DNA from 4 places in the Shewanella sedimentimangrovi genome. Region 2 is predicted to be linked to each of the others. Evidence: predicted binding sites of a transcription regulator. Region 2 holds the regulator's gene; each other region holds the start of a gene.

The links. The regulator sigma-54, encoded in region 2, starts transcription at its own class of promoters, with help from an activator protein. The targets are predictions, from matches to a motif close to GTTGGCACGNNNNTNGNNT.
Region 1: the regulator sigma-54 is predicted to act here: its motif matches at 4,322-4,340, upstream of flgA (flagellar basal body P-ring formation chaperone FlgA).
Region 3: the regulator sigma-54 is predicted to act here: its motif matches at 2,695-2,713, upstream of JYB85_RS07490 (YccF domain-containing protein).
Region 4: the regulator sigma-54 is predicted to act here: its motif matches at 5,935-5,953, upstream of fliE (flagellar hook-basal body complex protein FliE).

What each region holds. Positions count from the first base shown of each region.
Region 1 is NZ_CP071502.1:2,795,284-2,802,840, forward strand. It holds gene flgE (flagellar hook protein FlgE) at 1-590, opposite strand, end outside; gene flgD (flagellar hook assembly protein FlgD) at 645-1,391, opposite strand; gene flgC (flagellar basal body rod protein FlgC) at 1,419-1,835, opposite strand; gene flgB (flagellar basal body rod protein FlgB) at 1,838-2,236, opposite strand; gene JYB85_RS12210 (CheR family methyltransferase) at 2,388-3,221, opposite strand; gene JYB85_RS12215 (chemotaxis protein CheV) at 3,348-4,268, opposite strand; gene flgA (flagellar basal body P-ring formation chaperone FlgA) at 4,473-5,186, shown strand; gene flgM (flagellar biosynthesis anti-sigma factor FlgM) at 5,260-5,598, shown strand; gene JYB85_RS12230 (flagella synthesis protein FlgN) at 5,754-6,185, shown strand; gene JYB85_RS12235 (LPP20 family lipoprotein) at 6,249-6,701, opposite strand; gene JYB85_RS12240 (FlgO family outer membrane protein) at 6,698-7,330, opposite strand; gene JYB85_RS12245 (flagellar assembly protein FlgT) at 7,556-7,557, shown strand, end outside.
Region 2 is NZ_CP071502.1:3,526,635-3,534,191, forward strand. It holds gene kdsC (3-deoxy-manno-octulosonate-8-phosphatase KdsC) at 1-378, shown strand, start outside; gene lptC (LPS export ABC transporter periplasmic protein LptC) at 375-935, shown strand; gene lptA (lipopolysaccharide transport periplasmic protein LptA) at 922-1,476, shown strand; gene lptB (LPS export ABC transporter ATP-binding protein) at 1,473-2,204, shown strand; gene JYB85_RS15750 (RNA polymerase factor sigma-54) at 2,318-3,799, shown strand; gene hpf (ribosome hibernation promoting factor) at 3,829-4,116, shown strand; gene ptsN (PTS IIA-like nitrogen regulatory protein PtsN) at 4,120-4,563, shown strand; gene rapZ (RNase adapter RapZ) at 4,560-5,414, shown strand; gene JYB85_RS15770 (HPr family phosphocarrier protein) at 5,401-5,676, shown strand; gene mgtE (magnesium transporter) at 5,777-7,141, shown strand; gene JYB85_RS15780 (hypothetical protein) at 7,150-7,527, opposite strand.
Region 3 is NZ_CP071502.1:1,757,813-1,765,369, forward strand. It holds gene JYB85_RS07475 (DUF2817 domain-containing protein) at 1-586, shown strand, start outside; gene JYB85_RS07480 (alpha/beta fold hydrolase) at 583-1,344, shown strand; gene JYB85_RS07485 (hypothetical protein) at 1,345-2,115, opposite strand; gene JYB85_RS07490 (YccF domain-containing protein) at 2,224-2,634, opposite strand; gene JYB85_RS07495 (1-aminocyclopropane-1-carboxylate deaminase/D-cysteine desulfhydrase) at 2,862-3,827, shown strand; gene JYB85_RS07500 (hypothetical protein) at 3,840-4,013, opposite strand; gene JYB85_RS07505 (mechanosensitive ion channel family protein) at 4,256-5,950, shown strand; gene JYB85_RS07510 (class I SAM-dependent methyltransferase) at 5,947-6,561, shown strand; gene JYB85_RS07515 (chemotaxis protein CheV) at 6,762-7,557, shown strand, end outside.
Region 4 is NZ_CP071502.1:2,771,682-2,779,238, forward strand. It holds gene fliJ (flagellar export protein FliJ) at 108-545, opposite strand; gene fliI (flagellar protein export ATPase FliI) at 549-1,889, opposite strand; gene fliH (flagellar assembly protein FliH) at 1,858-2,772, opposite strand; gene fliG (flagellar motor switch protein FliG) at 2,775-3,812, opposite strand; gene fliF (flagellar basal-body MS-ring/collar protein FliF) at 3,805-5,505, opposite strand; gene fliE (flagellar hook-basal body complex protein FliE) at 5,547-5,882, opposite strand; gene JYB85_RS12110 (sigma-54-dependent transcriptional regulator) at 6,026-7,366, opposite strand; gene JYB85_RS12115 (sensor histidine kinase) at 7,359-7,557, opposite strand, start outside.

The DNA.
Region 1 (7,557 bases), 730 kb from region 2:
TATATGGTGACCGAAGTGGAGTTATTGTAACTATCCGAATCATCCGGATTAAAGGCCGCAGGGTCCTTAGCTTTCTCGCCGGCATTGAGGTTCATCTGGATACCGACGTTTTCCGTCATCACAGGACTGCCTGCGGTATCGGGGATCTGCACCGGCCTGGTGGTGGTCAAACTCACAGAAGTGGAGTTACCGTCCTTGTCTACCGGGAAGGTCTGCAGGAAGTTACCGGCGGAATCCACCATAAAGTTATTGGCGTCAACCTTGAAGGCACCGGCGCGGGTGAAGGAATAATCCTGGGAGCCGGCTGTAGAGGCGGTCACGAAGAAACCACCTCCACTGATGGCCATGTCCAACGCGTTACTGGTAAACAGCAAACTGCCCTGATGGAATTGCTGGGCCACCTGGGTGGTGGTCACACCGCCGCCCACTGTGGTCTTGCTGTTGGAGAAAATGGAGTTGGCATACACATCGGCAAACTCGGCACGGGACTCCTTGAAGCCCGTGGTGTTGACGTTGGCAATGTTGTTGGCCGTGGTATTGAGATCTTTTTGCGCCGCCGCGATACCACTGAGTGCAATATTAAAAGACATAATTCACCTCTATTAAGCTGTTCATCCCGGGCCTTGACCCGAATCCAAGTCCGGTCAGGTTTCAGAAACCGCCAGGACGTCCGCCAATTTAATGCCGCCGATACCGCGCAGGTTCAAAATTGCGCCGGTGGCCGCAGTTCCCAGAGACACACTTGATACGTGGGCATAGGTAGATACAGGCAATTCCTGGGCCTTGCCATCCACCTTGCCGCTGGCCTTGATGGTATAAGCACCATCCGGGGCCGGTTTGCCATCCTTATCCAAGCCATCCCAGGCCACTTCGACGTTGCCGCCGGCACTGCCGTCAATGGTGTAAGACTTCACCAACTGACCTTTGTCATCCTCGATACGAATCGTGATGTCCTTAATCACCTCGGGGGTGCTGACCACGCCGCGAATTTCCGGATCCGCAGCCGACAGGTAACCGGTCGAAGACGGGATCAATACCTTCTGCCCCACCAGGCCCGACGCCTGCAGCGCCTGACTGGAAGACATGACGCCGTTGAGGTTAAGTATCTCGTCGTTGAGCTTGGAGATCCCATCCACGGTCGAGAAGGACGCCATCTGGGCGATCATCTGATCGTTGTCCACAGGTTTGAACGGATCCTGCATCGACAACTGCTGACTGAGCAGGGCAAAAAAATCGTCCTGGTCCAGCTGTTGGTTTTTGTTTTCGGGCTCTGCCGGTTCTCCCTGCAGCCTGATATTGTCCAGAAACGGGTTGCCGGAACTGCTCTGAACCTGTCCACTGCTGGACTGGGTCCTGGCCGGCGTCTGACCTACTGAGTTAACGAGGCTCACTTATGACCTCCTGCGCTGTGCGTCATATTATCTTCCCATCCTGAGTGTCTGTTGCAGCATAGACTTGGCCGCATCAGCCACCTGGGCATTCATCTGGTAGGAGCGGGAGGCGGAGATCATGTCTGCCATCTCTTCCATCACATTCACATTGGGCTTGTATATGTAGCCATCGGTGTCCGCCAGGGGGTGATCCGGGGCATATTCCTTTTGCAGCGGCTTGTCGCTCTCGACAATACCGCGCACCGATACGGCGGTGGAGGCCTGCTGCTGACTGGCGGCCTTGGCCATTTCGGCCTCAAATACCGGATGTCTGGCCCTGTATGTCTGATCAACGCTGCTGGAAACAGAGTCGGCGTTGGCTATGTTACTGGCGGTGGTATTGAGCCGGACCGATTGGGCCGTCATTCCCGAGCCAGACACATTGAAGATATTAAACAAGCTCATGGTTAATCTCCTTTAATCGCCTTCTTCATGCCGTTGAACTTGCCTTCGAGAAAACCCAGGGACATCTGGTACTCGAGGGCATTCTGCATAAAGGCCGACTGCTCCTGTTGGATATCGACAGTGTTGCCATCACCCGTATCCGGCTGGTTGGGCACCCGGAACTGGATATGCTGCCGGGTCAGGGCTGCCAGATCGAAGTGGCGCTCGCTGGTTTGACTCATGCTCAAACCGCGTTGCTGGCTCTTGGCCGATTGCAGCGCAGCCTGGAAGTCCACATCCCGGGCCTTGTAATGGGGGGTATCGGCATTGGCAATGTTGCTGGAAAGCACTTCAGCACGCTCGGCGCGGATCCCCAGGGTGTACTGGTGAACTCCCAATGCCTTGTCAAAACTGATCGCCATAAAATTGCCTCCTCTGTCACTTGGACTGAGATTAAGCAACACGCGTGCCAAAAAAATATCGAAAGGAGATTTTATTCAGAAGGCGCTGACAGATACCTGCCAGCGATGAGAGGATTACTGATTAATTATTTTAAAACAGTGAGTTATTAACTCAGGTGCGTTTCTGGTAGTAGATCCCCGGGTTACAGCGGATCATGTCAAACTCATCGGTCAGGCCGGCAATGGATTCGGAGGCTCCGAGAAAGAGTATGCCCTTGGGATTGAGGGCGGCAGCAAATTGCCGCAGTATCTTTGCCTTTGCCTCGGGGGCAAAATAGATAAGCACGTTGCGGCAAAAGATAATGTCAAACTTGCCGAGCAGCGCATAGCTTTCCAGCAAATTGTGGGCACGGAAGTTGACCATACGGCGGACATTGTCCCTGACCCGCATATTGCCGCCGGGAAGAGCCTCAAAAAATTGACGCTTTCGCTCCTCAGACAGTCCCCTGCCGAGGGCCAGATTATCGTATTCGGCGTTGCGGCAACGATCCAGCATGGAAGGCGACAGATCCGTGGCCTGAATGGCTGCCCCCATGGGCAAGGCCCCGGGACGTTTCTGCTGATATTCCAAAATGGTCATGGCCAGGGAATAGGGTTCCTGACCTGAGGAACAGGCCGCCGACCAGATTTTCAAGGGGCGGCCGAGGCGGCCAAATTCGGGCAACAGGGCGCTGGCCAACAGCTCGAAGGGGTATCTGTCCCTGAACCACAAAGTCTCGTTGGTGGTCATGGCGTCAATCACTTCGGTGCGCAACTGCCGCTCCGTGGGCTTCATGGCGTGCTTGACCACTTCATTCAGGGACGGCAGGCCGTACTTGCCCATCAGCGGGGCCAGACGGCTGCGTACCAGGTATTGCTTGTTTTCACCCAGCACTATGCCGCTGTGTTGTTCCAGGAACAACCTGAATTGATTGTACTCAGCCTCAGCCAGTGATTTATCAGTCACCCTTTACTTCCTGCACTCTGTTGAAGTCCGCCCCGCCGGAGCCAAGCTTCTGAAACACTTCTATAAAACAAGCGGCGCTTTATACAGCATGGCAATCCCTAACACAAGCTCGACTGCCCTTTCCTGCTACAGGCTCAGGTGTTTGTTGACCGCAGCCGCCAATTCATCGGGGTTGAACTTGGCAATAAAATCGTTGGCACCAACCTTTTGCACCATGGCCTGGTTGAACACGCCGCTCAGGGAGGTATGCAGCACCACCTTGATGTGCTTGAGCTTGGGATCGTCGCGAATTTCCGCCGTCAGGGTATAGCCATCCATTTCCGGCATTTCGATATCCGAAATAATCAAAGGGATCTCGGTGGCGACATTGTCCATTTCGGTGGCAATGGATTTCAGTTTATCCAGGGCCTCACGACCGTCTTTGGCGGTATCGATCTGCAGGTTGAGCGAACTCAGAGCACGAATAATCTGCTTACGGGCCACGGCCGAATCGTCGATGACCATAATGTGGAAGTGCTGATCCCTGTCTATGGTCAGGTTGGCATCCATCTCTTCGCTGATGGACGTTTTGACCGGGGAGATCTCATCGAGGATCTTCTCCACATCGAGGATTTCCACCAGCTCGCCGTCGATCTCGGTCACCGCAGTCAGATAGGAATAACGACCGGCGCCCTTGGGAGGCGGCATGATGGCTTCCCAGTTAATGTTGATGATCCGCTCCACCGAACTGACCAGAAAGCCCTGCACCGAACGGTTGTACTCTGAGATAATAATGAAACAGTTCTGGATGTTCTCAATCGGGCGACCACCGGTGGCGGCACTCAAATCAATGACGGAAATGGTAGAGCCGCGTATATGGGCGACCCCACGTACAAAGGGATTGAGTCTGGGCAGCGCGGTCAAAGGTGGGCATTGCAATACTTCCTTGACCTTGAAAACGTTAATCCCATACCGTTGGCGGCCGTTGAGCTTGAACAGCAACAACTCCAAGCGGTTTTGCCCCACCAACTGGGTACGTTTATTGACTGACTCAAGAATGCTCGACATAAGTTCGCCTTAGTTATGATTCTGAATGAGGGTGCCTTGTCATGCTGAAGAGTATAGGCATATAACTTGCTTTAATCCCGCTATGACCCATCGCATTCCATTGCCGTCAAACTTTTGACAGCACACCGCGACGGATGACTGCCATTGAGGCCAATTTTTTGAAAGTATAGGTGTATTCTGGCGTGACAAGCTAGTCTCTTCATTATGAAACTAAAGTTAGCACAGTTTATTTGGATCTTTCTCGCAGTTTCGACGTCCCCGGTTTGGGCCGCCGACCTTGCCACTGTCCCCACCCTATCGGCCATACGGGAAGCGGCTGAAGAGGCGGTGGCACAAAAAATCGAGGCACCGGACGAGGCCCGGGTGGAAATCCAGGCCCAAAATCTGGACAACCGCATGAGCCCACCACGCTGCAGCGACGGCATCAGTGCCACCCTTGCCAGCAACCGCGAAATAGGCAAGAACAACACGGTCAAGGTCCAGTGCCACAGTCCCGATCTCGACTACCCCTGGCAGATATTTCTCTCGGTGCGGGTGGATATCCTTTTCCCCATGGTGGTGGCCACCCGGCCGGTGGGGGCAGGAGAGCTGATTGGCGAGGGCGATGTGACCCTGGCGTTTGTCGATAAAAGCCTGCTGCGGGGGCAACAGTTTGCCGCCGAAAGTGAAGTGATAGGCACCCGGGCAAAACGCCGTATTGCCCAGGATGCCCCGGTGTACGCCGGTAATCTGTGTTTCGTCTGCCGCGGCGATTCGGTGGCCATTATCGCCAGGAGTGAGCACTTCCAGATAAAAACATTGGGCGAGGCCCTGGCAGATGGTAATATCGGTGACAAAATTAGAGTTAGAAACAGCAGTTCCAACAAGGAGTTGGAAGCAAAAGTGACGGGTGTTGGAGAAGTTGAAGTTAAAATGTAAAAATAGCTAAAGCTTTTGGCAGCAGCGCCGATACAAGTTTAAGTAATCCGTTTCAGTCACTTTGGAGCCTATCATGGCAATGGACATCAAACAGAGCAACGCGGCCAACGCTGCCCGCGTACGCGCATCAAATACCCCTGCACAACAGGTGCAGCAACAGTCTGCCAAGACCGAGCAAACCCAGGGTAACAGTGCTGCCCACAAGAATGATTCTGTGGTCATCACCTCCCAGGCCCAACAACTGCAAGGCATTCAGTCGCGCATGGCCGCCCTGCCCGATGTGGATCAAAAGAAGATTGCCGAAATCAAGCAGGCCATAGCAGAAGGCCGCTATAAGGTGGACCCGGAAAAGCTGGCCGCCAACATCGCCCGCTTTGAAAAGGATATGCAGGATCTCGATTCTGATGTCTGATCTTGCGTGACCGACTGAAGCGGAAACAGACTGAGCGCGAGCCCGGCCGACAGAGTTGGCCGGGCTTTTGCATTTATTTGCCTGTAAAGTAGGGTCAATGTCGACGTTTTTGACGCCTGCTTTTGATCTTGTGTTTAACATCAGGGGACCCAGCAATGACAGAACACACACTCCTCGCGCTGCTTACGCAACAGCAACGCCTGCTTGATGGCCTGATGCAACTGATCACCGACGAAAAGCAGGCACTGATCCAACAGGCGGCAGAAGAGCTGTTGCGCTTAAGCGGCACCAAGGCCGAGTTACTGCAGGCCCTTCAGCACAACGACAAGCAACTGGAGGCCCATCCGGATCGGGCGCAGCTCAGTCAGGATGCCGAACTCAAGGCCAGGGTCGAGGACGCCAAAGAGCGCCTGGCACAGTGCCAACAGCTCAATGAACTCAATGGCCAACTGATAGAGCACAACCTCGCCAGCCTCAACCGCCTGGCCCAGGCACTGCAGGTCAGCCGCAATGCCAGTTCCCTGACCTATAACGACAAGGGCAAGACCTCGACCATCTCCACCCTGGGCAATGATTTCAGCGCTTAAACTGTCTTCCAGATAAAACAAAACCCGGCCATGGCCGGGTTTGTTGTCAGCAAGTCGGTTTCCCTAGAAATAGGTGATGTCTTTCACCTTCTGCGGCCTGTGGGTTTGCTGGTACAGAGCCCACACCTGGGCAAAATCCAGCTCCAGCTCGGTGACGTAGTGATCACCGGCGGGGTAACTCTTGACCACCCGGGCGCCGCGGATCACTCCGGAGACACTGGCCTTAACCTTGTCATCGGCCACCATCCAGTCGTTGACACTGGTACCGGCACTGATGTTCTGGCCATAAACCTGCTCGGCCAGCTCCCGATAGGCGGCAATCTTGGAGGCCTGCATCGCCATCAATACCTTCTGGGATTGCTCCTTGGCCGGTTGACTGTCCAGGGGCGCATAGCCTATGGCGGTAATTTTGGGGAAGCTTTCCGGCGCTTCGGTTTCCCACTGCACATAGCGATCGCGGCCGGCGCAGCCGCCCAGAGTCAATGCCGCCACCAGGCACAGCATCAAATGTTTCATGGTCTGTCTCCCAATACCTTCACCTTGTCCTCGCCGCGCTGCTCATAGCGATACAGCAGACCATCGCGGGACACCACTTTTTCCGATTGTGCCAGGTAGCCGGCCAATTGTGCCGGAGCCACAAAGGCTTGTGATGCCGCCACCACCCGCTTGTTTCCTGTGTCAACGATTCGGCTGTTCAGCACCAGACCGTCTTTGGCCAGGCTCATGCTGGACACCAGCACGTGGCCCACATCAATATTCTGCCCCAACTGTTGCCAGTCGCGACTGAGCAGCAAGTCGCCCTGGGCCGTCACCCGCACCGCCTCACCAAGGTTCACATCCACCACGTTGAAATAACGGGCATGGAGGGCGGCCATCAAACCTTGCTGCAACTGTTGGGCCAATTCATTACTGCCGCGAAAATCCGCCACGGAAACCGGGGTCGCCACCAGCAGGGGCTGCTCTGGCAACAGGCCATCGTTTTGCAGCAACAGCTCGTTGACCATCTGCTGCGCCAATACATTGACCTGGCCTCGGGCCGGATAACCTTCGGCTTGGTACAGAGACTCTTTGGGCAGGGATTCGGCCTGGCCGGCCATGGGCGCCAGCAGCGCCAGTACAGTGGCAATAATTAGGCTTTTATTCATTTCCAACCACCTGATAATGAGGGAAAATTTGCAGTCGAACTCCTGTCCGATGCCATATCCCCCGACTAGGGATAGTCTCTTATCGGCCCGGGGCAGCAAAACTTGACCCCGCTTAGTTGCCGCAATGCAATTATTCAGGCACGCATCTTGCTTTAGTCCAGGTCGAAGGTGAGCGGGCGCCCGTGTCCGCCGCCAAACCTGTTTACTCCGGGAGGATATTCGCCCAT
Region 2 (7,557 bases):
GCCCTGCTCGGCGCAGGTATCCAGGTGGCAGTGATCACAGGCCGCAAGTCACAGATTGTTGAGAACCGCATGAAGGCGCTCGGCATCAAGCACATTTATCAGGGCGTGGACAACAAGTTCGAACCCTATGAGGAGCTGCTGAAGCTCTACGGCGTCAGCGCCACACAGACGGCCTATATAGGCGATGACATGGTGGACTTGCCCGTCATGCAGGCGGTAGGCCTGTCGGTCTGTGTTGCCGATGGTCATCCCTGGGTCAGACGGCATGCGGACCTGGTCACCTACCAGGGTGGCGGTTTTGGCGCCCTGCGGGAGCTGGCCGACCTGTTGCTGATGGCCCAGGACAAGTTTGATAGCGCCCACGGGATGAGCGTATGAACCGGGTGACCCTGGCCATTATCGCCTTCTTCGGCACCGCGCTGCTGCTCTACTGGCAGGTGCAGTCGAAACAGAATGCGGGCGAAGGCAAGCAAACCCCATCCTTACTGCAACCGGACTTTATCGCCACCGAGCTGCGCAGTGTCGAATACAATGACAAAGGCCAGCTCAGCAGCAAGGTGAGTGCCAGCTACATGGAGCATTTCCAGGCCAGCAACATTACCGAATTCACCGAGCCCGTGTATCTGATTTACCCCAATGAAGGTGCGGCCCAATGGCGTCTGTCCGCCGGTCGCGGCAAGCTCAGCAAAAACAGCGGCAAGGTGGTACTGGAGCAGGACGTGCAAATCCAGGCCATCAGCCAACAGGAACCGCTGCAAAATCTGTCCACCAGCTATCTGGAGCTGGATTTGAACACTATGATAATGACTTCGGATAGGCCAATTCTGGTCTTAGGCAACGGATTCAATGTCACCGGCCAAGGTCTGTACGCCGATCTCAATGCCCAGGAAGTCAAACTGCTCAGTCAGGTAAAAGGAAGCTATGAACCCAAGTAAAACCCTGCTGGCACTGGCACTGTGCCTGTGCACCACCATGGCCACAGCCAAAAACAACGACCTGTTGCAGGAAGTGAAAATTGCCGCCGCCACCCAATTTGCCGACATCAAGAACAAGAGGGTGGTCTATGGTGGGCCGGTACTGCTGACCCAGGGCAGCCTGAAGATTAACGCCCAGGAACTCAGTGCCTATACAGATGAAGCCACGGGACAAAGGGTATTGGTGGCCAAGGGCCAGCCCGCCACCTACAGTCAGACCCTGGATGACGGCCGCGAGGCCAGCGCCAGCGCCAATGAGATTAGCTACAACATGGACAATCGCACCATGACGCTCACGGGCAATGCCAAAATCGAGCAGGAAGGTAGCCAGGTCAGCGCCGACAAAATCGTCTATGACATTGAAAAGCAGCAGCTGAAGGCCGACAGTAGCCAGAAGGGTGACGAGCGGGTAATTACCATCATCAAGCCCGAGAATTACCAGGAACAGCTGGAGCCCAAGCCCGAAGAACAGGATCAGAATAAGGAGCCGGTTCGCCAATGACGGAACTGACCCTTAAGGCCAGCAACCTGGCCAAAAGCTACAAGAACCGCACCGTGGTCAAGGACGTCAGTCTGAGCGTGCGCACCGGCCAGGTGGTCGGCCTGCTGGGTCCCAATGGCGCCGGCAAAACCACCACTTTCTACATGGTGGTGGGGTTGGTGAAAAGTGACAAGGGCAGCATCCATATCAACGAAGACGATCTGACCCTGGACCCCATGCACCTGCGGGCCCGCAAGGGCATAGGCTACCTGCCCCAGGAAGCCAGTATTTTCCGTAAGCTGTCCGTGTATGACAACATCATGGCGGTACTGCAAACCCGCAAGGAGCTGGACCAGGATCAGCGCGAAGAGGAACTGGAGCAGCTGTTGGAAGAGTTCCACATCACCCATATCCGCGACAACATGGGCATGTCCCTGTCCGGTGGTGAACGGCGCCGGGTCGAAATCGCCCGGGCCCTGGCCGCCAATCCGCGCTTTATTCTGCTCGATGAACCTTTCGCCGGCGTCGATCCTATTTCGGTCATCGACATCAAGAAAATAATTGAGCAGCTCAAGAGCCGCGGCCTCGGCGTATTAATCACAGATCACAACGTCAGAGAAACCCTTGATGTCTGTGAAAAAGCCTACATAGTCAGCCATGGCAACCTCATCGCCGAAGGCACCCCTGCCGAGATTCTGGACAATCAGCAGGTGCGGGCGGTGTACTTGGGTGAGCAATTCAGGCTATAGTTAAATTTAGCCTGATCTCTATCTCATTAAGGAAGAGTGCAACTGGCCAGCAGTTCACAAAACTGATAGAAAACAGCTTTCTGATAACAATAACAGTCAAGGATCCGCAGTAGATGAAAGCGTCACTCCAGCTCAAGCTGGGCCAACAACTGACCATGACGCCGCAATTGCAACAGGCCATCAGGCTGTTGCAACTTTCTTCACTTGAACTGCAACAGGAAATTCAACAAGCGCTGGATTCCAACCCATTGTTGGAGCTGGACGATGACCAATTCGACAGCCAGGAGCGCAGCGATTCAGACCACAGGGAGCAGGACGACTTCTCCGAGCCCGTCACCGCCAGCAGTAACGATGACAGCTCCACCCTGGAAACCTCCGACGCCCTGACCCAGCAGTCCATGCCCGATGAATTGCCCATGGATACCACCTGGGACGAAGTGTTCACCGCCGCCCCTGCTTCCGGCAGCGGCTCCATGATGCGCGATGATGATATGCCCTTCCAGGGAGAGACCAGCGACGGTCTTTATGAACACCTGGAATGGCAAAAGAACCTCACCCCTTTCTCAGACACCGACATGGCCATAGCCACCGCCATCATAGACGCCATAGATGAACGCGGTTACCTGACCCAGACCACGGAAGACATACTCGAAGCCATGGGCGACGATGAAGTGGAGCTGGACGAAGTGGAAGCCGTACTTAAGCGCATCCAACACTTCGACCCCATAGGGGTGGCGGCAAGGGACCTCAGTGAATGCCTGCTGATCCAGCTGGCCCACTTTGCCGCCGACACACCACACCTGGAAAACGCCAAACTACTGATCCGCGACCATCTGGATCTGATTGCCGCCCGGGACTTCCGCACCCTAATGCGTAAAACCCGTCTGAAGGAAGATGAGCTGCGTGAAGCCATAGTGCTGATCCAGAGCCTCAATCCCCGTCCGGGCGAACAGGTCACGTCCGGCAAGGACGAGTACGTTATCCCCGACGTCTCTGTGAGTAAGAAAAATGGCCGCTGGGTGGTGGAGCTCAATCCCGATTGCATGCCCAAGCTCAACGTCAATCAGCATTACGCCGCCATGGCCCGCACCAGTCGCAGTCAGGCCGACAGCCAGTTTATCCGCGGCCATCTGCAGGAAGCCAAGTGGTTTATCAAGAGCCTGGAAAGCCGCAACGACACCCTGCTCAAGGTGGCCAATTGCATAGTGCAGTTCCAGCAGGGCTTTTTCGAATACGGTGAAGAAGCCATGAAGCCCATGGTGCTGAACGACATAGCCGAAGCGGTGGAAATGCATGAATCCACCATTTCCAGGGTGACCACCCAAAAGTACATGCATACCCCTCGGGGCATTTTCGAATTGAAATATTTCTTCTCCAGCCATGTCAGTACGGAAGACGGAGGAGAATGCTCGTCTACGGCCATCCGCGCCTTTATCAAGAAGTTGGTGGCTGCAGAAAATCAGAAGAAACCATTGAGCGACAGCAAAATGGCGGAACTTCTGGCGGAACAGGGAATCAACGTTGCTAGACGTACCATTGCAAAGTACCGTGAAGCAATGCTGATCCCGCCGTCAAACCAGCGTAAAAGCTTATAACTCACTGTAAATACTGGAGGAAAGTGTCTATGCAAATCAATCTGACTGGGCACCATATCGAAATTACAGATTCACTGCGTAACTATGTAGAGAGCAAATTTACCAAGCTTGAACGCCACTTCGAACAGATCAATAATGTGCACGTTGTTCTCAATGTTCAAAAAATGCAGCAGATTGCAGAAGCCAAGCTGCACCTCAATGGTGGTGAAGTGTTTGCCACGTCTGAGCATGAAGACATGTACGCCGCCATCGACGCTCTGATTGATAAATTGGATCGTCAGGTCATCAAACACAAAGAGAAACTGACTAAGCACTAAAAGATGGAACTGAGTACCATCCTGAGGCCGGAGTGCACCACCTGTGCCACTCCGGGCAGTAAGAAAAAGGTACTGGAACTGATCAGCGATATCGCCAGCGCCCAGTACCCCACCCTCTCTTCTCAAGAGATCTTCGAAAGCCTATTGGCCCGAGAAAAAATGGGAAGCACAGGCATAGGCAATGGTATTGCCATCCCCCATGGCCGCCTGAACAGCATAGAGACCCCGATCGCCGTGCTGGTCAAATGTGAAGAGGCCATCAGCTTTGACGCCATAGATAAACAACCGGTTGACATACTGTTTGCGCTGCTGGTGCCATCGGACCAATGTCAGCAGCACCTGAGCACACTCGCCGCCATGGCAGAAAAGCTCAACGACAAGCAGATCATCAAGCAACTGCGCAAAAGCCAGGATGACGGTGAACTCTATCAGGTGATCACCGGATGAAACTGGTCATAGTCTCGGGGCGTTCCGGTTCGGGCAAATCCGTTGCCCTGAGGGTCTTGGAAGACCTCGGCTATTACTGTGTCGACAACCTGCCACTGCCGCTGATAGGCCCCTTGTTGGCCCAGCTGAAAAGCAGCAATGAACTGGTGGCCATCAGTGTCGATGTCCGCAACCTGCCGGAACAGCACAAGGTGTTGGAACAACAGTTGGCCGCCCTGCCCGAAGGTACCGAGCTGATCAGCCTGTTCCTCAATGCCAGCGACAAGGTGCTGCTCAAGCGCTACAGCGAAACCCGCAGACTGCACCCCCTGTCCAAAAGCAAGATGTCCCTGGCGGACGCCATCAAGCTCGAGGGCAAGCTGCTTGAACCCCTGTCACAATTGATGGACCACTACATAGACACTTCCAAACTCAATGTCTATGAACTCAGTGATATGGTGCGTGAAATCCTCCTCGGCCGCAGCGAGAAGGAGCTGGTGATCATTTTCGAATCCTTTGGCTTCAAGCATGGCATGCCGGCGGAAGCCGACTTTATGTTCGACGCACGTTTTCTGCCCAATCCCCATTGGGAGACTGCACTCAGGCCCCTGACCGGCCTCGATGAGCCGGTACAACAGTTCCTGGAACGCCAGGTGCTGGTGAATAAATTTATCTGGCAGATAGAGAATCTGCTGGAAACCTGGTTGCCCCATCTGGAGCGCAACAACCGCAGTTACCTCACCATAGCCATAGGCTGCACCGGCGGTCAGCACCGCTCGGTATATGTCGCAGAACAATTGGCCAAACGCTTCAGCAACACCAAACACAAGGTCGAGGCACGCCACAGGGAGCTTAATCTTGCCAAGGCTTGAACGTGATATCACCATAGTCAATAAACTGGGCCTGCACGCCCGTGCCGCCACCAAAATGGCGATACTGGCGTCCGAATTCAAGGCCAGCGTGACCCTGATCCAAGGCGACAAACAGGCACCGGCGTCCAGTGTGTTGGGACTGCTGATGCTGGAGTCCGGCATGGGCAAAACCATGCGCATAGTGGCCGAAGGTGAAGATGCAGAGCAAGCCATGGATGCCCTGTGCAACCTGGTCAAGGCCCGCTTCGACGAAGACTGCTGAGTCAGCTCACTCACTGCGGCATTCGACCGCAACGCTTCCCCCTCCTGCTGTATCAATAAATTTGTTACCATAAGCCCTTCTATTCTTGGGGGAAGATGCCATGGCGGTAGAGCTGCTGGACAATGAACAAACGGAACTCAGGCTCAGCCAGCTCAACCAGGCACTGGGCAGCGGTATGTTTGTCCATGTGCGGCAGATGTTGCTCAATATGGCCGCCTCCGACATCGCCCTGGTACTGGAATCCTCGCCGCCGCGCACCCGCCAGATCCTGTGGCAACTGATAGATCAGGAACAAACCGGCGAAGTGTTGGAAGAATTGGGGGAAGAGCTGAAAGATCAGCTGATCCGCCAAATGAGCCCCGAACGTCTGGCCCGGGCCGCCGCCGGTCTGGATACCGACGATCTGGCCTACATACTGCGCAGCCTGCCGGATAGCCTCTACAAGCAGGTGCTGCAATCCATGGGCAGCCAGGATCGCAGCCGCGCCGAGCAGGCCCTGGCCTATCCGGAAGAGAGCGCCGGCGGCCTGATGAACACCGACACTGTCACCATCAGACCCGATGTGAATCTGGACGTGATCCTGCGCTACCTGAGGCAGCGCGGCAGCCTGCCGGAGGCCACAGATACCCTGTATGTGGTCGACAGGCGCGACATACTGCTCGGCGGCGTCAATATCGCCACCCTGCTGACCCGGGATCCCAGCACCCCGGTACGGGAACTGATGGATGCGGATCTGGAGGCGATTCCCGTCACCATGACCGATTCCGAAGTGGCACAGCTGTTTGAACGCCACGATTGGCTATCGGCGCCGGTCATAGATCAGGACGGCCGCCTGCTGGGGCGGATCACCATTGACGATGTGGTGGACGTGATCCGTGAAGATGCCGATCACACCATGATGGGGATGGCCGGTATGGACGAGGACGAAGATACCTTCGGTCCCGTACTCAGAAGCACCCTGCGCCGCTCCATGTGGCTGACCATCAACCTGTTCGCGGCTCTGCTGGCGGCCTCGGTCAGCAACCTGTTTGAAAACACCCTGGAGCAATTTGCCACCATAGCCATTCTGATGACCATAGTGCCAAGCATGGGTGGTGTTGCCGGCAATCAAACCCTGGCGCTGGTGATCCGCGGTATCGCCCTGGGCCACATAGGCCAGAGCAACTCCCGCTGGCTGCTAGGCAAGGAACTGGCCATTGGATTTCTCAACGGTTTGCTGTGGTCAAGCCTGGTGTGCTTGGCCATCTGGGTCTGGAAGGGCGAATGGCAGCTGGGGGCCCTGATTGGCGGCGCCATGTTAATCAATATGACGGTTGCCGGTCTGGCGGGGGCCGCCATACCTTTGCTGCTGAAGAAACTCAAGGTGGATCCGGCGCTGGCCGGCGGCATGCTGTTGACCACAGTGACCGACGTCATCGGCCTGTTTGCCTTTCTGGGACTGGCGACCCTATTCCTGCTGCGCTGATTAAGCAATCAACCCCAGCGCACCGAGGGCATGGACTCGGCCGACAGCACGGAAACACATTCCTTGCGGGTCACGATCAGAAATTCATTGAGCACCTTGCCGCCGCTGGCCATAAAGCCGCTGCGGTTGGACTCTAGCGCAAACCAACCACCTTCCGACAGCTGATACAACCAGCCATTGGACAGACTGAATTCGGCCCAGAACTCCAACAGGTCGCCTTCGTTAAGCATCCGCAGCCCCTGAATAGAGTGAAAGCAGACTTCCACCAGGCGATTTTCCACCTTCAGGCACAGGGACAGGCCGGCCAGATCATAATGCAGTGATTGCAGGTACACCTCATCACCGAGGCACTCGACGGCGATAGGCAGGCCTTTGGGATCACTCATGCCACCCTCATTTGATTTTTACGGCAGGTC
Region 3 (7,557 bases), 1.8 Mb from region 2:
GTCTGCCAGACTGCCCTGGTTTCGTGGCCATGGCGGGCTGGAAACCGAGACCCGCGCGCTGACCGACTATTGCCGTGAGCTGCGAAATAAATCGAGTTTGCTGTTGGTGCTCGATGCCCATTCCGGCTTTGGCCTTGAAGATCATCTCTGGTTTCCCTATGCCTGCCATCACCGACCCGGCAGGGAGATAGCACGCATCTTTCGCTTCTGGCAGCTGTTTGAGGACAGCTATTCCCATCATTGCCATTACCACTGCGGCCCCCAGAGCGCCGTGTACCGCACCCATGGGGATATCTGGGATTGGCTCAGTCAGGATGACAGTCCGGTGCCCCTGTTGCCCTTTACCCTGGAAATGGGCTCCTGGGCCTGGGTCAGAAAAAATCCCCGCCAACTGTTCAACTTTGCCGGCCTGTTCAACCCGCAAAAACAGCACAGGCACCACAGGATTTTGCGCCGCCATACCATCTTGATGCAGTTTATGCTGGAGCTGGCCCATTCCAGGCTGCTGGAGCAACTCTCCCCGGCCCAGTTGACGGGCTTCAGGGAGCAGGGTGTCAAACTCTGGTACCCGGAGCTGCTGCCATGACAACTCTGGTCATGCTGCGGGGCCTTGGCCGCGACAGGCGCCATTGGGAGGGCTTTGACGATAAGCTGAGGGCACAGGGCGTTAAGGTGCTGTGCCTGGACTTGCCCGGTAACGGTACCCTGGCGGAGCGTAAAAGCCCCCTGCGGGTGGAAGAATACGCCGACGAGCTGAGTCACAGACTCGACACTCTCGGTATTGGCGCCTGTGTTGTGCTCGGGATCTCCTTTGGCGGTATGGTGGCGCTGAGTCTGGCAGCCCGCGACAAGCGGGTGCGCGCCGTGTGGGTTTTGGGCTCAAGCGACCGGCACTCGCCCTGGTTCCGGCGCTTTTCGCTGCCGGCGGTGGTGTTTGCGGGTGTTACTGCCGCCGCATCCGTGCTCAGGCAGCGGGTGCTTCCTGACCCACGACCGGAAATTGGCCTGGTTGAAACTGCGATCGTGAAACTTGTCAGCCATCAAAGAGGTGAGGATTGGGAACTGATAGCCCGCTGGAGCCGCCTGCATCAAGTGGCCTGCACCAGCCTTGGCAATATGCTGCGCCAGCTTTGGGCAGCCTGGCGCTTTGAGGCGCCGCCGATAAACTGCCCAAGTTACTTTATCCATGGCAAGAACGACCGCCTGGTGCATCCCTGTTGCAGTGAGTCGCTGGCGGGCCGTTACGGCGCACCGGTGCATTACTTACCCAATGGCGGCCATGATCTGGCCCTGGATGTGCAGCCACAGTTGCTGGCGCTGCTGACTGACGTGGTAGCCGACTAATTAACGTATGGTTTGGCACACCACAGTGTCACTGGGCTCGGGGCATTCTCTCCTCAAACGCTCAAGCTCCCGACTCAGCTGAGTAGTCAGTTCGGTGTGGCTGTCAGCCAGCATATGAAAGTAGTAATTGACCAGAGGCGGCAACGGCAGCGGCACTATGTCATCCATAGCCTTGTCATCCATAGCCTTGTCATCCATAGCCTTGTCATCCACAGCCTTGCCATCAACGCCCTGCTGACGAGCGAATTCTTCCACTACTGAGGGCAGCATCAACATGATATCGCCGCGGCCCTTGCGCAGCATGTCGACTGCACCGGGAAGGGATTTGGCGTAGGTGATATTGCTGATTTTCAGGGCCTTGGCCTGATATTCGAGCACCCGGATGGCGTGTACGCTGATAAGCGTCAGAGGTTGCAGATCTTCAAAGGAGTCCACCTTGAGCGAACGGTGGCCGTATAACCGCAACTCGGTTTTGAATATGGCCGGTTTGACCAGATGCATATGTTGCCATTGGGAAACCACTTCCGGCTCCATCACCATGATGCCGTCGAGGTGACCCTGTTGCAGCACCAGGGGCAGGCGGGCTGCGGGCATATCCACCAATTGCGTTGCCAGACCCAGATTGGCGTATGCCTCCAGCACTTTTTGTTGCACCCCGGGTAGTTTGGACATCACCTCCTCATTGGTGCCAATGCGCAGCGTAGCGGCATCCTGGGCCGCAGTGAAGAGGAAGGGCTGTAAACACAACAGGCCCATCAGCCAGCGTATCATCGGGGACTCCTGCATGGCCGGCCTGTTGGCCGGAACATGCTAAGCATAGCCGCTAAAGCGCCGGCCTTCCCGGCGCTTAGGCTCCGACGCTTAGCTCTGGTGCTGTGGTTAATCCCGCACAGGCACCACGGTACGGCCTATGGGGGTCAGACTCAGCAGTGCCAGCTTCAGGTGCTGGATGCCGAAGGGGATACCTATGATGGTGATAAAGCAGCCCAGGGCATGGGCCAGATGGCCTATGGCGAGCCAGATCCCGAACAGAAAGAACCATACCAGATTGCCGACAAATCCCAGTGGACCTGTGCCCAGATCTTCATGGCCGTGGAGCACCCGGCGGTTGACATGTTCCTGGCCGAAGGGCCAAAAGGCCAGCTCGCCTATGACAAAACAGGCTCGGCCAAAGGGGATGCCTATGATGCTGATAAAACACAGTAATCCTGCCAGCCACCATGCCAGCCCCATGACAAATCCCCCGAGCACAAACCAGGCAATGTTAAACAGCAGTCGCAGCAGTGGCATATAGCTCTCCTTGATTTCGCTGACGGCGGGACTTCTGTCCCGCGTGATTTGCCAATGTCCTAGCCAATACTGTGCCAAATTATGAATATCATTTAATAACAATGTATTATCCGTGCTTTTGCTGCCGAAGGGGGAAAGCCTGTTGGTCTGTTTCACCATAAGCCGGTGATTTTCACCAAGGCTCCACTGACGTACAATGGCCCGGCAATTAAGTACAGGAGCCCTATGTGTCGAGCCTTTTTCCACTGTCACCGTCACCGGTCGAGGAGTTCAACTTTGCCGGACACAGGCTGCTGGTCAAACGGGATGACTTGTTGCATCCACAATTCAGTGGCAACAAGGCGCGCAAATTTGCCTGGTTCCTGGAGCATGATTTTCCCGGGGTCAAACGGCTTATTGGCCACGGTTCGGCCCAGGCCAACTCCCTTTACTCAATGGCGGCACTGGCCAGGCTCAAGGGCTGGCACTTGCAGTTTTATGTTGACCATATCAGCGAGCATTTGCGCCTCAATCCCTGCGGCAACTTCAAGGCGGCCCTGGCACTGGGCGCCGAACTGATTGAATTGGGGGCTCAGGCCCGCAGGGAAGGGATGAATCTTGAGAGCTATTTGCAGCAGCACCTGGTCCCAACCCTGGGGCAAGACTGCTTGTTTGTCCCCGAGGGGGGGCGCTGTGGCTACGCAGAATATGGGGTTGCCGCCCTGGCACGGGAAATTGCCGAGTATGCCGCGACTAATGGAATTGCCGAACTTAAATTGATGCTGCCTTCCGGGACCGGCACCACGGCGCTGTTCCTGAACAAGTATTTTGCGGAGCAGGGCCTGGATATCCAGGTGCTGACCTGTGCCCTGGTGGGGGATGACAACTACCTAAAGGCCCAGTTCGCCGGGCTCGGAGCCCAGGAAAGGCACTTTCCGACCATTCTCTCTCCCGGACGCAAATACCATTTCGGCAAATGTTATCGGGAGTTTTTTGAGATCTGGTTGGCGCTGGAAAAGACCGGCACGCAGTTTGAGCTGCTGTACGACCCGCTGGCCTGGCTCCTGCTGCTTGATTACATGGATGCCCACCCCGATGCCCGGGTGCTATACCTGCATCAGGGGGGATTGCTTGGCAACGAATCCATGTTGCCCAGGTATGTGCGCAAATTCCCCGAACTGGCGCACGCCGCCGGTCTTTCGCTTGAACGCTAAGCCTCAGGCCATTCAACGATTACTGCTGAGCAGCCACTTCACAAAATTTTGCGCCTCGCTGCGCCGGGCAAAGGTCTGACGATTTTTGCCCTTGCCGTCCGTGTAAGCGATGGAGTTTTTGTTTACCGAAATCGCATCAACCGGAAATGCCACCTTAATATCATGACCGTCAGCCTTGTATGACATGGCCACTCTCCTTTTACATTGGGTTGCCTTGGCGATGGTTGGCATCGCACTTTTCCGCAGGGCTCAGGCCATTGGCCCGGCATCCTTGTCGGGGTTGTGCACCAGAGTCCCACAGACAGATGACAGATTAATGAAAGGGGATTCCTCTTTAATTTCCAGTCAGTTGCCGGACCAGTGTTGGCTGTATTGGTGCCATTTCGGTGCTAGACTGGGCCAAAAGCGCAAACACATAAGGACACAAGATGCAAAAGTCGCTTGGGGCAGTGATGCTGCTGTGGCTGCTGGCCATGGGGATGGCAACGACGGCCGAATCGCCATCGAATGCCACTGCCAATGCCGCCCAATCGGACCTGATAACGGCCGTGGCAAAGGAAGAGCAAATCGACCGGGAAATTGCCGGGGACATGGGGGCTGACGCCCACTTCGATTACCGCGATCCCTTGCATCGGGATACACCCAGGGGCGCCTTGCAGGGCTTTTTCCATGCGGCCGACGCTGAGGATTTTAACCTGGCGGCCAAATACCTGGACTTACGTTATCTGCCCCGCGGCATGAATATCCAGCAGGCGCCGGAATACGCCATGATGCTGCTGGCGATTATCGACAGGAATTTGTGGGTCGATCTGGCCCGGATCAGCGACAGTCCCGAAGGGGCGGTCAATGATGGTCAGACGGCGGAACGTGACAGTTTTGCGTCCCTGACTGTGGCAGGCCGGGAGGTTGAGCTGCTGCTGCAACGTGTGCCCGGCAGTAAGTCATCATGGGTGTGGAAGGTTTCCAGTGCCACTGTCGCCCAATTGCCCGAACTGTATCGCACCCTGGGCTACAGTCCGCTGGTGGAGTGGTATATCAGGCATGTGCCCGCCGGGCGCCTGCTGATGCTCGACCTGTGGGAGTGGGCGCTGATCCTCAGCCTGCTTGGCGGCGCTTTTATAGTGGTGCTTCCCCTGACCTGGCTGCTGCGGGCATGGCTGCTGCGAAGCCGCTGGCCATTGCGTTATGAGCTGGCCCGTCTCAGCAGTGGTGCGCTGCGTTTTTTGCTGGCTGTGCTGCTGTACAAGCTGGCGCTTGGCAATACCACCTTGCCGGCGCCAACCCGGGACATTGCCGATAACGGATTATTGCTCGCCCTGACCTCGGTGTGGATGCTGTGGAGCCTGACCGGCCTGGTTCAAAGTCACTGGCGCGAGCGTTTGATGGCCCGCGGCAATAAACAGGCTGCAGCCCTGTTGCGGCCACTGAGTAACCTTGTCCGTACCACTGTGCTGGCCCTGGCGACCCTGATGTGGTTGCAGCACATGGGCTTCAATGCCGGAGCGATATTGGCCGGTATGGGTATTGGCGGTATTGCGGTGGCCCTGGCTTCCAAACAGTCCATCGAAAATTTCATTGGTGCCGTCACCCTGTATGCCTCGGCACCGGTCAAGGTGGGGCAGCGCTGCAAAATGGGCGAGTTGGAAGGGCGGGTGGAGGAAATCGGTCTGCGTTTGACCCGTATTCGCACCCTCGACCGAAGTGTGCTGCATATACCCAATGCCAAGCTGGCGGAAATGGAAATTGAAAACCTGTCGGAGCGGGAGAAGATCCGCTTCAATCCGGCCATCAGGCTCGATTACGCCACCGGCGGTGAACAGATCCAGGCCATAGTCACAGACATCAAAGCCCTGTTGGCGAGACACCCCATGGTGGAAAAGCAACCGCTTGAGGTCACCCTGGGAGGCTTTGGCCAATTTGGTCTGGAGCTTAAGGTGCTTGCTTATCTCGCCACCACCAGTGTTGCCACCTATCATCAACTGGCCCACGAGCTGCATTTGGGCATCATGACCATCATAGAGCACCATGGCTCCTCCCTGGTGCCGGCGGCCATGGTGATGGGTGCAGATGAAAAGGGTTCCGGTCGTGAATGGCCCAATCCCAAGGTGGTACAAGCGGAATGAAATTAAATGACTTTGAACGCTCCGTGGTGCGTTCCCGCGCCAGGCGTATTTTGCAGGACAGGGTCGAGGCCCCCTTGTTGTTGTCACTGTATGACAAGGGCCCGGGGCCCTGCGCCGCGGCGCTGGAAATAGGCTGCGGTTTTGGCAACGGGGTCGACTTTATCCGCCGCCGGCTCGGGGCCGAGCGGGTCACAGCGGTGGATTTGGACCCGACCATGGTGCAAAGCACCAGCGACCGGTATGCCCATGAGCCCTGGTTTAATGCCATGACTGCAGATGCCACGGCCTTGCCCTTTGCCGATGGCTCATTTGATCTGGTATGCAACTTTGCCGTGTTTCATCACATTCCCAATTGGCAGGGGGCCGTGGCCGAGGTATATAGGGTGCTGACACCCGGCGGCTATTTTCTGCTCACGGATCTCTATCGCAGTGCCATCTGCAATCCCATCGCCAGGCGGCTGTTTGACCATCCGCAGCAAAACCGCTTCGACCACAAGCAATTTTTGGCCGAGGCCAGACGCTGTGGCTTTGCGCCGGTGGGGCAGCATAATTTCTGTAACCTGGCGGGACAAATGCTGCTGCAAAAGGTTGTGACTCAGGTTCGCCCATAAGCTCCAGCGAGGCGCTGGAATGGGGGATATCCAGGCTTGCCGCTGGCAGTGGCAGACAGTATTTGAAAATGGGATCTGCACCACACTGACAGCGCCCAAACCCGGGTAACGGCCATATTATGCCCCGGGCTTTGCCGCTATAATCCATTGCAGTTCAATTTTTTAGCCCGGGCTTATGTACCGGGAAAAGAGACAGGGTTATGGCGAAAATTCTTGATTCAGTGGACTCACGCACTCAGCTGGTAGGTGAAAACCGACTTGAATTGCTGCTGTTTCGGCTCAGCAGTACCCAACTGTTTGCCATCAACGTGTTCAAGGTCAAGGAAGTGGTCAAGCTGCCGGCGCTCAGCGCCATGCCCGGCAGTCACCCCCATGTGAAAGGCGTTGCCAATATTCGCGGTACCTCGATTCCTGTCATCGATTTGCGGCGGGCCATAGGTTTCAGCCCGGCACCGGCAGGGGGCGATGCCAACCTGATCATCACCGAATACAACCGCAGCGTGCAGGGCTTTCTGGTGGGCAAGGTGGAGCATATTGTCAACATGACCTGGGGTGACATATTGCCGCCACCCAAGTCAGCGGGGCGCAACAACTACCTGACGGCCATTACCCGTCTTGATTACCAGGGCATGTCGCAGCTGGTGTCCATCATTGATGTGGAGAAGGTGCTGGCGGAGATCATTCATTACAACGTGCGCATAAGTGACGGGGTATTGGATCAATCCCTGCTGCAGGCCATGCCCGGCAGGCAGGTGCTGATAGTGGACGATTCGGCCACGGCCAGGCGTCAGGTGCGTGATACCCTGGCGCAACTGGGGTTGGAGATTATCGAAGTCAACGATGGTTTGCAGGCCTTGCAGTTGCTCCAATCCTGGTGTGATGAAGGCATCAATGTGGCCGATGCGCTGCTGATGATGATCACAGATGCCGAAATGCCGGAAATGGACGGCTATAAATTGACCCACGAGGTGCGCAGCGATCCCAGAATGCGCGATC
Region 4 (7,557 bases), 750 kb from region 2:
CGGGGCCCAGTCGACCGTCGGCATTATGACTGGCGCTTCTACCTTAATGGGATTAAGCAAAAATCGAACCAGAAATGCTAAATATCTTTCAGCAATGGATAAATTGTTCAGCGGCGGATAAATTGTTGAATGGCGAACTCATCGGCAAGCTTTTGCTCGCGCTTGGCTTCTGCCCGCTCGCGCTTCTGCGCCTTGTGCTCAAGCAGCAGTTCCACGGCCTTGCGCTTTTGCTGCTTTTCCAGCCAATGTTGCTGCCGATGCTGCACCTGGGTGTTGGCACTGGCAACGGTGCGTAATTGTTGGCTGATGGCCTGATCTATCTGTTGGATGAACTTGTGAAACTGCTGGTAATAGTTGGCACTGATCTGTTTGCCCTGCTGCCCGGTCAGCTGTTGCATATAGTCCAGCCGATACTGATTGAGGGCATCAAGCTGCTGCTTGCGTTTCTGGGCATCTAGCTGGGCTGCCTTAAGCTGCAAGGCCGCCTGCTCTTCTGCTTCGGAGGCGAGTTTGAGCACTGTCAGCAGTGGATCCCGGGCGGCCATGGATTACACCTTGCACTGGGCGGCAAGCTGGGTCAGCATCATCTCGCTGTCAGCAAAGGAAATGGCATCGCGCATGGTCTGGCGCAAAAAGGCGTTCATCACCGGCTGCAGTCGAATGGCATTGTCGATGCGGGGATCGCTGCCCTGGGCGTAAGCCCCGATGGAAATCAGATCTTTATTTTGCTGGTACAGGGAATACACCTGTTTAACTTTGCGCATGCACTCCAGATGCAGATCGGAAATCACCATGGGCGCCACCCGGCTGATGGAGGCTTCGATGTCAATGGCAGGGTAATGCCCGGAGTCGGCCAAAGCCCTGGAAAGCACTATGTGACCGTCGAGAATCGCCCGGCTGGCGTCGGCAATGGGATCCTGTTGGTCGTCCCCCTCGGTCAGCACGGTATAGAAAGCGGTAATCGAGCCCTGCCCCGGACCACCGTTACCGGCGCGTTCCACCAACCTGGGCAACTTGGCAAACACCGATGGCGGATACCCCTTGGTTGCGGGGGGTTCCCCCACGGCCAAGGCAATTTCACGCTGGGCCTGGGCATAACGGGTCAGGCTGTCCATCAACAGCAGCACGTCGTAACCCAAATCACGGAAATACTCGGCAATTCGGGTGGAAGTTTCACAGGCCCGCAGACGCATCAGGGGCGAGGTATCGGCAGGTGCCGCCACCACCACGGAGCGGGCCCGGCCTTCGGGCCCCAGGATTTCCTCAATGAATTCTTTTACTTCGCGGCCACGCTCGCCCACCAGGCCCACCACAATAATGTCGGCGGTGGTCCCCCGGGTCATCATGCCAAGCAACACCGACTTACCCACCCCCGAACCGGCGAACAGGCCCATACGCTGACCTTTACCCACGGTGAGCATGGCATTGATGGCGCGCACCCCCACATCCAGGGGTTCATGAATGGGCCTTCTGGCCAGAGGATTAATGGCAGGACTGTGGCGGGAGGCTTTTTGATCTGTGTTCAGCGGCCCCAGGCCATCCAGTGGCTGGCCACTGCCGTCCAGCACCCGCCCCAGCAGCGACATGCCAACATTGAGGCCACTCTGTTCGCCCAAAGGGATAACCCGGGCTCCGGGAAGTACGCCCCTGAGTTCATCTATGGGCATCAGGTACAGGAGTTCGTCGTCAAAACCTATGACTTCGGCCACCAGCTCACCCTGCATGGTCTCGATGGCGCACAGGCTGCCGACTGGGGCACGGCAGCCACTGGCCTCCAGGGTCAAGCCCACTACGCGTACCAATTGGCCGGAGGCCACGGGTCTGAAAGGGGCAATACCCTGGGTGTATTGCGTCAGGTTATGGAGCAGGTGTTGGCTGCGAGCTGACATCATCGTCTCCCGGTTCCGAGGTCTGCACCCCGGCTTGGTCCTCTTCAGCCGCGGCAAGCGTTTGTTCGGCTTGTTCCAGATGCTGCTCATGATTTGCCAGCTGCTGCTTCAAAATACCGGTCTGCTGCTCCAGGCCTTCAAACACAGCGGCCATTCTTTGTTCAATGCGCAGATCCACGCTGGAGCGTTGGCTTTCGATAATGCAATCGCCCCGCGCCAGAGTGGGATCCGCTTCAATTTCCCACTTTTGTCGCTCCAGCTGGGCCTGACTATAAAGACCTGACAGCAATTCAACGTCGTCGGGATTTAGGCGCAGATTGATCCGCTGCTCCTTGATGGGCAAACACTCTACCCCTTTTCGAAGTGCGGCCAATACCTGTTCGGGGTGAGTCTTAAGCTCATGGAGCAACACCTGGCGCGCCAGGGTCATGGCCAACTCCACCAGTGACAGTTCAATTTCTTTATCCAGGTGTGACAGGGGGGCGGCAAACTGTGCCATTAAGGCTTCAAAGCGTTCAACCAAATGCCCGGCTTGCGCCAGGCCCTCCGCCAATCCCTGTTCGTGCCCCTGGACGAAGCCTTCCTTATGGCCCTGTTCCAGTCCGGTGAGACGGCCCTTTTCCAGCCCCTCGCCATATCCCTGTTCCTGACCCGCGGTAAAGCCTTCCTGTTCGGCGGCCTCACGAATGGCTTCGATTTCCGCCATGGTCGGCGGCGCCACCACCTCTTCGGCCGGCGCAGGCTGGTAAACACCGGGTTTACGTCCAAGCAGGTTGGACTCCACCGATTGCTGGACTTCGGTCACATCGGGCAACTGCCAGTGACTGAAGTCCTTGTCGCTCTCGGGGCGCAGCAGGTGTTTGGCGGGTTTGCTGTAGGTCATAGTTAGATGAACTCTTCACCGCCACCGCCGCCGAGCATAATCTCACCGGCATCGCTCAGGCGTCTGGCAATGGACAGGATCTCTTTCTGGGCCAATTCAACTTCACTGACCCGGATCGGGCCCATGGCCTCAAGATCGTCACGCAGCAACTCGGCTGCACGTTTGGACATGTTGCCAAGGATCTTGTCCTTGAGTGGTTCGTCGGTACCCTTCAGGGCCTTCATCAACACATCCTGTTGTACTTCGCGCAGCAGCGTCTGGATACCGCGGTCGTCCACGTCGATAAGGTTTTCGAACACAAACATCAGATCCTGGATCTGTTGCGCCATTTCCTCGTCGGATTCGCGCATGGTTTCCATCAGCTGGCTCTCGATGGCGGTATCCAGGTAGTTCATGATGTTGGCCGCCGCTTTCAGGCCGCCCATCTTCGCCGCCTGGGCGCCACCCTGGCCGGCAAACTGTTTCTCCATGATGTCGTTCAGTTCCTGCAAGGCCGCTGGCTGAACTTCTTCAAGGTTGGCAATCCGCATCAGCAAATCAAGACGGGTATTTTCCGGGAACTGGGCAAAAATTTCCGCCGCCTGATCCGGCTCAAGATAGGACAGCACTATGGTCTGAATTTGTGGGTGTTCGTTCTGGATGATGGTGGCCACCTGACGGGCATCCATCCACTTGAGTGAATCGAGCCCCTTAGCACCGCCACCCATGATGATCTGTTCGATAAGGTTGCCGGCCTTGTCTTCACCCAGAGCTGCGGTCAATGCCTTACGCACAAACTCTTCGCTGTTGAAGCCAATGGAGGAAAACTTCTGGATATCATCCAGGAACAGCTTGTGTACCCCGATGACCTTTTCCTGACCGAAATCCTGCATCGCCGCCATGGCCATACCCACCTTTTGCACCTGCTTGGGTTCCAGATGTTTGAGGATGGCGGCAGCATCGGCCTCGCTCAGGCTCAGCAGCAGGATGGCCGTCTTATCAATACCGGACAAGTCTTTGACATTGAAGCCGGTTGTCACTTTCTCTTTAGTCTCAGCCATTGTCTTGTAACCAGTTCTTCACCACTTGGGTGGATAGTTCGGGCTCGTTGGCCACCAGTGCGCGTATGGCCTTAATCATATCATCATCTTTGTGCAGATTTGGGATCAAAATTGAGCCGTCATCCGCATAACTGTACTCTGCATCGGGGGCCGACAACATGCCCAGGGTATCGGCCGCATACTGGTCCTCGATTTCTGCCAGTTCATGACCCAGACGGGGTTCATCGGGCATGGCAATGCCATCGGGATAAATAAGCCGCTTCAGCATGGGGCGGACCACGAACAGGATCAGCACCAGGATAACGAAGGCACCCAGTCCCAACTTGAGGGCACGCCAGAACCAGGGTTGCTCCCAAAGCTCGGGCTCGGGGACCTCCTCAATAAGCTGGTCCATAAAGGGCACGGTAACCACTTCCAGCATGTCGCCACGCTGACTGTTGAAGCCCACGGCGCCTTCCAGCAGACGGCGGATATTGGTCAGCTCCTGCTCCGTTCTGGGCACGCGGGCCACCTGACCTTCGCCGTTGGCGCCGCCGTTCTTGAAATCCACCGCCACAGAAACACTCACCCGGCGCAATACCCCAACCTGTTGACGGGTATGGCTGATAGTGGTGTCGAGCTCATAATTACGGGTGGCTTCCCTGTGACTGGAACCATTGTTCTGAGAGGCAGACTGGTTCGCAGCCGCCAGGGTTTGCGGGATGTTGGACTCCATGGGAGGCTGATTGGACAGAGCGCCCGGGATCCCCATCACACCGGCGCCGCCGCTGCTGTTTTCGACCGTCATTTCACTGCGAACCGCGGGCAGGTCGGGATTGAATCTTTTTGCAGTCTGCTCTACCGCGGTAAAGTCCATGCTGACATCCACCTGGGAGGTGAAATTTTCCGGCCCCAGTATCGGCATCAAAATCGCGTCAATCTTACTGCGGTATTCGGCTTCTTTCTGTTGTACCAGTTCAAGCTCCCGACGGGCGCGGGCAGAGACACCATCCTGGCTGCCGGAGTTGAGCAAACGGCCATTGGAGTCTGTGACTGTCACCTTGGTGGGTTCCAGCCCCTGCACGGCCGAGGCCACAATGTCCACAATCGCATCCACTTCACCCTGGCCCAAACCTCCACGACGGGTAGTGACCACCACAGTGGCGCTGGGTTGGGATTTATTGCGGGCGAATACGTTTTCTTTGGGCAGCGCCAGGATCACCTTGGCGCGACTGATACTTTTCAACTCTTCAATGGCGCGGGCCAGGTTTTGCTCCTGACTGTGTTTCAGACGGGCCAGTTCCATGCGCTGGCTGACGCCGAACCCACTGTCCTGACTGAGGAAGTCCTCGCCGCCCGCCGGAGAGCTGTCGACACCGGCGCGGCTCAGCATCATCTTGACGTCCTGATACTTGTCCTCGGGCACCTTCACCACATCCACATCAATCTGGTAGGGGATCTTGTTCTTGTCGAGCACATCCAGCACCTGCACCATTTCCTGGGTTTCCATCTTACCCAAGGGACGGTACTCAGGCTCCTGAGCCCACATCATGATAAACACCGCCAGGGCCAAACAGATGGCAAGGGCCAAAATCATGGTGATTTGACGCATCATGTCGACGCCCCCCAGGCTGCCTAGCATGCCGGGTTTGTTTTCCTGTGCCATTCCTTCCAGCCCCTCGGCGCCCATTCCTGCACCGCCTCCGACTATCATATCTGTGCTCACGTCAGTCACCCTTTAAATGCGTTACGGGCCTATACAGGCATGCTCATGATTTCTTTGTATGCTTCTACCAGCTTGTTGCGCACCTGTACCGTGGCCTCGAAGGCGACACTGGCCTTTTCCCGGGCAATAACCGTGTCGGACAGAGTGACTGTGGTGTCCCCCATCTCAAGACGGGTGGCCAGATTGCTGGAGGTACTTTGAAGCTGGCTGACGTTACCCAGGGCATTGACCAGCAGATCACCAAAATCGGTGCCCGCGGTATTGTTAACCTGGCGCAGAGGATTGGCTTCTATGCCCATCTGCGGCGAGATTTCGCGCGTCAGCGCTTGCATCTCCTGCAGCAGTGAAGAATTTCCAATTTGCATATCCGGCTCCCTTGTCACTAATTTGACGGCGATTAAACGCGATAACAAGATAAAGCAAAATCTTTGCCAACTGTATCAGGGCAAGAAAGCAGAAACGAGGAAAAGCAGAGACAGGCTCTGCTTTTATGGGTGGGGATCAGCGGTCAGGCCGGTAATTGAATGCCCATTTCACGCATCCTGGCCATCTTGTACCTGAGCGTGCGGGCACTGATCCCCAGACGCTCGGCCACCAGTTTGCGGCTGCCTTTACATTGGGACAGGGTTTCAAGAATGATGACGTGCTCCTGGGCCTTGAGTTCATCCCCCAGGCCATCCGGCTCACAGCGTCCTTCCTCTGTATGTTCGGTAAAGGCCACTTCCTGGGCATCCAGAATAATGTCCTGGGCCGTCACCGTCGCATCGTGGCACAGAATGATGGCGCGCTGGATGACATTATCCAACTCCCGCACGTTGCCGGGCCAACGGTAGGACAGCAAACGACGGCAGGCACCATCGTCCAGTTCGGGAGCCGCGCCAATACCATTGCGACTCCAATGGCGGGCCAGAAGATGACGGGCCAACGGCAATATATCTGCCGGACGTTGGTTCAGCGACGGCCAGGTCAGAGGGAACACATTGATCCTGTAATAAAGATCTTCCCTAAAATCCCCCTGCTCGGCCATGGACTTAAGATCCCTGTTGGAGGTTGCCAACACCCTGACATCCAGCTTGATGGTTTTGCGACTGCCGAGCCGTTCAACTTCACGCTCCTGCAATACCCTCAGTAACTTGGCCTGCAGCGCAAGATCCATCTCGGAGATCTCGTCCAACAGCAAGGTGCCACCCTGGGCCTGCTCAAACTTGCCGGGGCAAGCCTGGAAAGCACCGGTGAAGGCGCCCTTTTCATAGCCGAACAGGGTCGCCTCCAACATGTTCTCCGGAATGGCGGCACAGTTAATGGCCACAAATGGCCCCTCGGCCCTCGGGCTGTTGTTGTGAATATACCGCGCCAGCACTTCCTTTCCCGAACCGCTGGGGCCCAGGATCATTACGGAAGCGTCCGACTTTGCCACCCGCTCAGCCAGAGACAGCAGTGCCAAGCTCTTATCATCGGCTACCACCGGCCTGTCGGGAGCCGCTGCCACCGGCAGATAACGGCTGACCTGATTGAGCAGCACCTCAGGGGCAAAGGGTTTGGCCAAATAATCAACCGCCCCCAGTTTAATGGCACTGACAGCACTGCCTATGGTGGCAAAGGCAGTCATCAGCAACACCGGGATCTTGGGATGATGTTGCCTCAGATAGCCAAGCAGGCCCATGCCACCTATACCTTCCATCTGTACGTCACTGATCACCATATCAAAACGGCGATGCTTGAGCGCCAGAATGGCCTCTTCGGCACTGGCAACCTCCTGACAATCGTAGTGAGCCAGCATCAGGGTATCCACCAGCGCCTCACGCAGCGCGGCATCATCCTCCACCAGCAATATGCTTGCTTCAGCCATGGTTGACCTCCTCTTTGATGGACTCGGCCACCAGCGGAAAACGCAATGTCACACAGCATCCTTGCCCGGGCGCGCATTGCATATTGAACTCGCCGCCGTGATTGCGGACCACGGTCTGCACCACGGCCAATCCCAACCCGGTTCCCTGGGCTTTGGTGGTATAAAAAGGTTCCAGCACTTTTTGCTGTAGA